2 regions of the Gottfriedia sp. NPDC057948 genome follow, and region 1 is predicted to be linked to the other one. Evidence: a T-box and tRNA genes for the amino acid it is inferred to sense, from the RefSeq annotation. Region 1 holds a T-box; the other holds one or more tRNA genes.

Region 1 (3,396 bases):
GCTTGCATCCATAATGGTGAAGGACCAATTTTTACACCTTTCACTAATTTAGCACTATAATATGGTGCATCTTCTTTTGATTCAATTGAAACTGAAACATAATCAGCAGTTGTAGCTGATTGAGCGCTTATCGCTGGAAGTTTCACATCACGATCTAAAATTGCAGCTACCTCATAGGCAACACCAATCATATTTAAGCAATCAGCACGGTTTGGTGTTAATCCAAGTTCTAATACTGCATCATCACGATAAAGTACGTCTAATGCATCTGCTCCTACTTCAGCATCACTTGGTAAAACAAAAATGCCATTTGAGAATTCTTTTGCAACTACTTTGCCTTCAATTCCTAATTCTTGAAGAGAGCAAATCATTCCTTCAGAAACTTCTCCACGTAATTTAGCTTTTTTAATTTTGAAATTCCCCGGTAAAACAGCGCCTACCTTTGCCACGATCACTTTTTGACCTTTAGCAACATTCGGTGCGCCACAAATAATTTGTACTGGTTGTTCTTCTCCAACATCAACAGTACATTTTGATAATTTATCTGCCTCTGGATGTTGTTCACGTTCCATTACATAACCAACAACAACATTTTTAATTCCTTCTGAAAGATGATCAACACCTTCAACTTCAATACCTGCTTTTGTTATTAATTTTGCAAGTTCGTCTGGTGTAACACCACTTAAATCAACGTATTCTTGTAACCATTTTGTTGATACAAACATGTTTTAGTCCCCTCCTACCTTACATTTGTTGGAATTGCTTTAAGAATCTTATATCGTTCGTATAGAAATGACGAATATCATCAATACCATATTTTAATAATGCAATACGTTCTGGACCCATACCGAAAGCAAATCCTTGAACTTCTTTTGGATTATACCCAGCCATCTCAAGTACGTTAGGATGAACCATTCCCGCACCTAAAATTTCAATCCATCCAGTGTGTTTACACATGTTACAGCCTTTTCCTCCACATTTCATACAAGAAATATCCATTTCTACTGAAGGCTCAGTGAATGGGAAGAAGCTTGGGCGTAAGCGAATTTCACGATCTTCACCAAACATTTTTTTCGCAAAAAGTTGTAAAGTACCTTTTAAGTCACTCATTGAAATGTTTTCACCAATTACAAGACCTTCGATTTGCATAAATTGATGAGAATGTGTAGCATCATCGTCATCACGGCGATAAACCTTACCAGGACAAATTATTTTAATTGGACCTTTTTCCACGTTTGCTTCCATTGTTCTAGCTTGAACAGGTGAAGTATGAGTTCTCATTAATGTTTCTTCAGAAATATAAAATGAATCCTGCATATCACGTGCTGGATGACCTTTTGGTAAATTTAATGCTTCGAAATTATAATAATCTTTTTCTACTTCTGGACCTTCTGCGATTTCATATCCCATTCCAATAAATAAATCTTCAATTTCTTGAATAACCGCTCTTAATGGATGAGCTCCACCTGCATGAACTGGTCTTCCTGGAAGTGTTACGTCAATTGATTCACTTTCTAATTTTTCATTAATTGCATTTTGTTCTAATACAACTTGCTTTGCTTCAAGTTTTTCTTGGATTGCCGCACGTACTTCATTAGCTACAGCTCCCATTTTAGGGCGCTCTTCAGGAGTTAAATCCTTCATTGCTTTCATTGCCTCAGTAATCGGACCTTTTTTCCCTAGATAGGCAATTCTTATTTCATTTAATACTTTTAAATCTGTTGCTTCTTCTATTTGCTTAATCGCTTCTGATTGTAAAGAAACTAAACGCTCTTGCATGAATAATCCTCCTATTCAATTTCATAAATTTAAACATAAAAAAACCTCGCTCCCAAAAAAGGGACGAGGATTGATCGCGGTACCACCCTAATTAACAGTTATTATGTTACAAAAAACTAACTGCTCACTTCATTCATATAACGATCTACTTAGATAGACCGAGTCGCCTTTACATTTAAAAATGGTCCCGGCGCTAGCTCAAGAGGTGAATTCAATTTGGTCTACTATAAAAGTGCTTACAGTCTACGGCACCTTTTCCCTAAATAGAGATTCAAATTTACTATTCTCTGTCATTGCTTTTTATGTATTAAATTTTCTTAATTAATTATATTGATTTTTTTCAATTAATGCAACTGCTCAACATAATTATTTACTAAATGATTGAATCATTTTTACTGACCTAGAATGCTCAAATTAGGCTTCTATTATTTTTTACAGACTATACATTAGAATCCCTGCTGCAATACCAACGTTTAATGATTCAGCTTTACCGTAAATCGGTATATATAGATTTTCATCAGTTAATGAAAGTAATGTTGAATTCACACCTTTACCTTCATTTCCTACAATAATGGCAAAACGATTTGTAACGTTTACTTCATTAAATGGTTTTGCATTTTGAAGAGATGTTCCGTAAACAGTTAATCCTTTATCTTTTAAATTAGAAACTGCTTCAACTAAATCACCACGTAATATTGGTAAATGGAATAATGATCCTTGCGTGGATCGAATTGTTTTAGCATTATATAGGTCACTTGTACCCGAACCTAAAATAACCCCATCAAAACCAGCCGCATCCGCTGTTCGAATCATTGTTCCAACATTCCCTGGATCTTGAACTTCATCAATTAATAATAATTTTGACACTTTCTCAAAATCAATTCTAACAAAAGAAAATTCAATAATTGCAAAAATACCTTGAGATGTTTCTGTTTCGCTTAATTCCTTGCTAACCTCTTTAGATATATACGTAATTTCAAATGACCCTGTCGAAAAATTAGAAGGTAAGTCAATCTCTTCACTAATTAATAAATGAAGAATCGGTGCATCTTGCTTAATTGCCTCCTCGACTAAGTGAAAACCTTCTACGATATATTGTTTAGCTTTATCTCTTCCTTTTTTAGTATGTAGCTTTTTCCAAGCCTTTACAGAATTATTTTGTATGGAATCAATTTGTTTCATAAGTTTCCTTTACCTTTCATCGTATCTCATATGAGTTTATCATACATAAAATCGTTTCCGTTTACAAATACTACATAAAGCTTAATATGAAAGGAGAATCCAAATGAATTTTAATATTCGCGGAGCAGTTCTTCACAATATTTCAGGTAATAAAAGTGATCAATTAGAAGCAACAATTGTAGATGCTATTCAAAGTGGTGAAGAAAAAGTATTACCAGGTTTAGGTGTACTTCTCGAAGTTTTTTGGAATCACGCTTCTGAAAATCAAAAGCATGAACTACTTACAGTTTTAGAAAATGGAGTAAGCCACTAAACTAATCTGTTAAAAACATAGAAAAGGACTAACTTTTCGTTAGTCCTTTTATTTTGATTATTTCGTTTTGCCTTTTAAATCCTCGATCGAATTAATCTTCATATATTCTGGTACGACTAAGC
Region 2 (3,396 bases), on a different contig from region 1:
TTACTTCTGGGTCGTCCAGAGTTTTCTTTTTTTCATACTCTATTTTTATATTATAAGCCAGTAGTTTAGCACGTTCGTTTATCGCAACTGTAAAACTGTTTACGAGCTGCTTTTCAAGCTCTCTTGAAAAATAAACACTAATAATTTGCATAGCTACCAAGATGAGTAAAATATAAACAAGTACAAATTTAAATACAATTGATTTAAATAAACCAACTTTATTATAAGCTGCCATTAATCTTGCTCCGGATCACGCAGGTAATATCCTACTCCCCTTCTTGTTACAATGAATAGTGGATAACTTGGATTGTCCTCAATTTTTTCTCGAAGTCTTCGAATTGTTACATCGACAGTTCGTACATCCCCAAAGTAATCATAACCCCAAACCGTTTGGAGTAAATGCTCTCTCGTCATAACCTGTCCGATATGCTTCGCTAAATAATATAGTAGTTCAAATTCGCGGTGAGTTAATTCGATCTTCTCGCCACGTTTTGTTACGATATAAGCGTTTGGATTGATAACCAGCGAGCCAATAATAACTTCAACTGACTCCTCTTTTTCAGATGGAGCTCCTGTTTGGTGTCTACGTAAATTTGCTTTTACTCTGGCAAGTAACTCACGTGTACTAAATGGTTTTGTTACGTAGTCATCTGCTCCCATTTCTAAACCTAGTACTTTATCTAATTCTGAGTCTTTTGCTGTAATCATAATGATCGGCATATCATGGTTCTTTCTAATTTCTCTACAAACTTCTAAACCATCTCTAATTGGTAACATAATATCTAATAAAACTAGGTCAGGAAGAAACTCATCTACTTTTTGTAATGCTTCCTCTCCATCATACGCGCAAACAATATCAAAACCTTCTTTTTCTAAATTAAACTTCAATATATCAGCAATTGGTTTTTCATCATCGACTATTAATATTTTTTTATTCATTCCCCGCACTCCTTTTCTAGTCAGTTTTTGCTACCGTCAATTCTATACATATCTTTTGCAATTTCATATTAAATTAGGCAACAAATAAACTTATCATAGTAATTTCGTTTTGTGGACTATCTCTCTAAATATAATACGAATACGATCTGACGTGTTATTTTTTTTGTATACAAACACTAGATTTTTGAAAAAAACCTCTAGCTTGTTGCTAGAGGTCTACTCCACTTACTTCTATTTTAAATTAAGTAGGTTTTTTTGTAAAATCGAACTGTTTAATTCTATTTTCAATAAGGTTGATATAAAATAAAAAACTACTGTATATACAGTAGTTTTTATGATGGCTCGGGACGGAATCGAACCGCCGACACGAGGATTTTCAGTCCTCTGCTCTACCGACTGAGCTACCGAGCCATTATATGGCGGTCCCGACCGGGATCGAACCGGCGATCTCCTGCGTGACAGGCAGGCATGTTAACCGCTACACCACGGGACCAAGATAATTTTATTAAAAAAGGATGACCCGTACGGGACTCGAACCCGTGTTACCGCCGTGAAAGGGCGGTGTCTTAACCGCTTGACCAACGGGCCACATTAATTTAAGAAAAGATGAGCCATGAAGGATTCGAACCTTCGACCCTCTGATTAAAAGTCAGATGCTCTACCTACTGAGCTAATGGCTCATAATATGATTAGCTTCATAAAATGATTAACTTCATAAGCTATGTACTAGTTATGACGACAAGATTCATCTTATCATACTTTCTAATAATTTGGCAATAGTTATTTAAAAAAATAATAAAAGCCCCTAAATTTTTATTTAAGGGCCTTATTATATTAAGCTCCGTAAACGTTACGTACGATATTTGTTTGGTTACGATCTGGACCTACTGAGAATACAGATAACGGAATACCGACTAATTGAGACACACGTTCTACATAATGTCTTGCATTAACTGGTAGTTCATTAAGAGTTTTTACTCCTGTAATATCTTCTGTCCAACCTGGAAGTTCTTCATAAACTGGCTCACATTCTGCAAGTTGTTTTAAGCTAGCAGGGAATTCAGTAATTGTTTCTCCACGGAATTTATAAGCAACGCAAATTTTTACAGTCTCTAGACCTGTTAATACGTCAATTGAATTAAGTGATAAATCAGTGATACCACTAACGCGACGAGCGTGGCGAACTACTACACTATCAAACCAACCTACACGTCTTGGTCTTCCAGTAGTTGTACCGTACTCACGACCTACTTCACGAATTGTATTTCCAATTTCGTCGAAAAGCTCAGTTGGGAATGCACCTTCACCAACACGAGTAGTATAAGCTTTACATACACCAACAACGTGATTAATTTTTGTCGGACCAACGCCAGATCCAATTGTTACTCCACCTGCAACTGGGTTAGAAGAAGTAACGAATGGGTATGTACCTTGGTCAATGTCTAACATTACACCTTGTGCACCTTCAAATAATACGCGTCTTCCACCATCAATTGCATCATTTAATACAACAGAAGTATCACACACATATTTTTTAATTTGTTGTCCGAACTCATAATATTCTTCAAAAATCTCTTCGATATTTAATGAATTTGAATCATACATTTTTTCAAATAAATTATTTTTCTCTTCAAGATTACGTTTTAATTTTTCGTAAAACTCTTCTTTATCTAAAAGGTCTGCCATACGGATTCCGACACGTGCAGCTTTGTCCATATAAGCTGGTCCAATACCTTTTTTAGTAGTACCAATCTTATTATCACCTTTACGCTCTTCTTCTAACTCATCTTGTTTTAAATGATAAGGTAAGATAACATGAGCACGGTTACTAATACGTAAGTTGTCAGTTGAAACACCTTTATCATGTAGGTATGCTAGCTCTTGAACTAAAGCTTTAGGATCTACAACCATACCATTTCCAATAACACAAATTTTATCTGAGAAGAAAATACCTGATGGAATTAAATGAAGTTTGTACTTTTCACCATTAAATACGATTGTATGACCTGCATTGTTACCACCTTGATATCTAGCAACTACTTCTGCCTGTTGTGATAAAAAGTCAGTAATTTTTCCTTTTCCTTCGTCTCCCCATTGAGAACCAACTACTACTACTGATGACAATGTACTGCACCTCCGATTAAATTACGCTATTTCCGAACTAAAACCAAAACTAGTATATCAAACTTACGGAATTTGTCAATAAATCTCTTTAAATAATTCCATTCTAAGTTTTTTTTGTTCGTAAATACAAACTAAAGAATTTGATAAAAATAGTTTGCCCTAACAAAAAAAAATAATCACATAGATTCACTATGTGATTATTTTTTAGATGAGATCCCAATCAGACGATTGAAGATATTTGCGCCTGTCTTATTCCAAACTATTTTTAAGCACCTGGTGCTTGCTCATCAAACCTTCGTTCTAAGTTTACGAACTTGTTATATTCTTTTACGA

What was found. The T-box of region 1 lies ahead of pheS (phenylalanine--tRNA ligase subunit alpha). A T-box ahead of a tRNA ligase gene usually reads a tRNA of that ligase, here a tRNA-Phe.
Region 2: it has a tRNA-Phe gene. The T-box ahead of pheS (phenylalanine--tRNA ligase subunit alpha) is inferred to sense a tRNA for this amino acid. The anticodon was not compared.

Annotation. Positions count from the first base shown of each region.
Region 1 covers NZ_JBHVPN010000007.1:120,088-123,483, forward strand. The annotation lists gene pheT (phenylalanine--tRNA ligase subunit beta) at 1-725, opposite strand, end outside; gene pheS (phenylalanine--tRNA ligase subunit alpha) at 745-1,779, opposite strand; T-box leader at 1,836-2,082, opposite strand; gene ACFVRR_RS13200 (TrmH family RNA methyltransferase) at 2,212-2,961, opposite strand; gene sspI (small acid-soluble spore protein SspI) at 3,065-3,274, shown strand; gene ACFVRR_RS13210 (glycine betaine ABC transporter substrate-binding protein) at 3,332-3,396, opposite strand, start outside.
Region 2 covers NZ_JBHVPN010000002.1:4,956-8,351, reverse strand. The annotation lists gene walK (cell wall metabolism sensor histidine kinase WalK) at 1-235, opposite strand, end outside; gene yycF (response regulator YycF) at 235-939, opposite strand; tRNA gene ACFVRR_RS04075 (tRNA-Phe) at 1,278-1,350, opposite strand; tRNA gene ACFVRR_RS04070 (tRNA-Asp) at 1,357-1,432, opposite strand; tRNA gene ACFVRR_RS04065 (tRNA-Glu) at 1,456-1,527, opposite strand; tRNA gene ACFVRR_RS04060 (tRNA-Lys) at 1,547-1,619, opposite strand; gene ACFVRR_RS04055 (adenylosuccinate synthase) at 1,774-3,063, opposite strand; gene dnaB (replicative DNA helicase) at 3,329-3,396, opposite strand, start outside.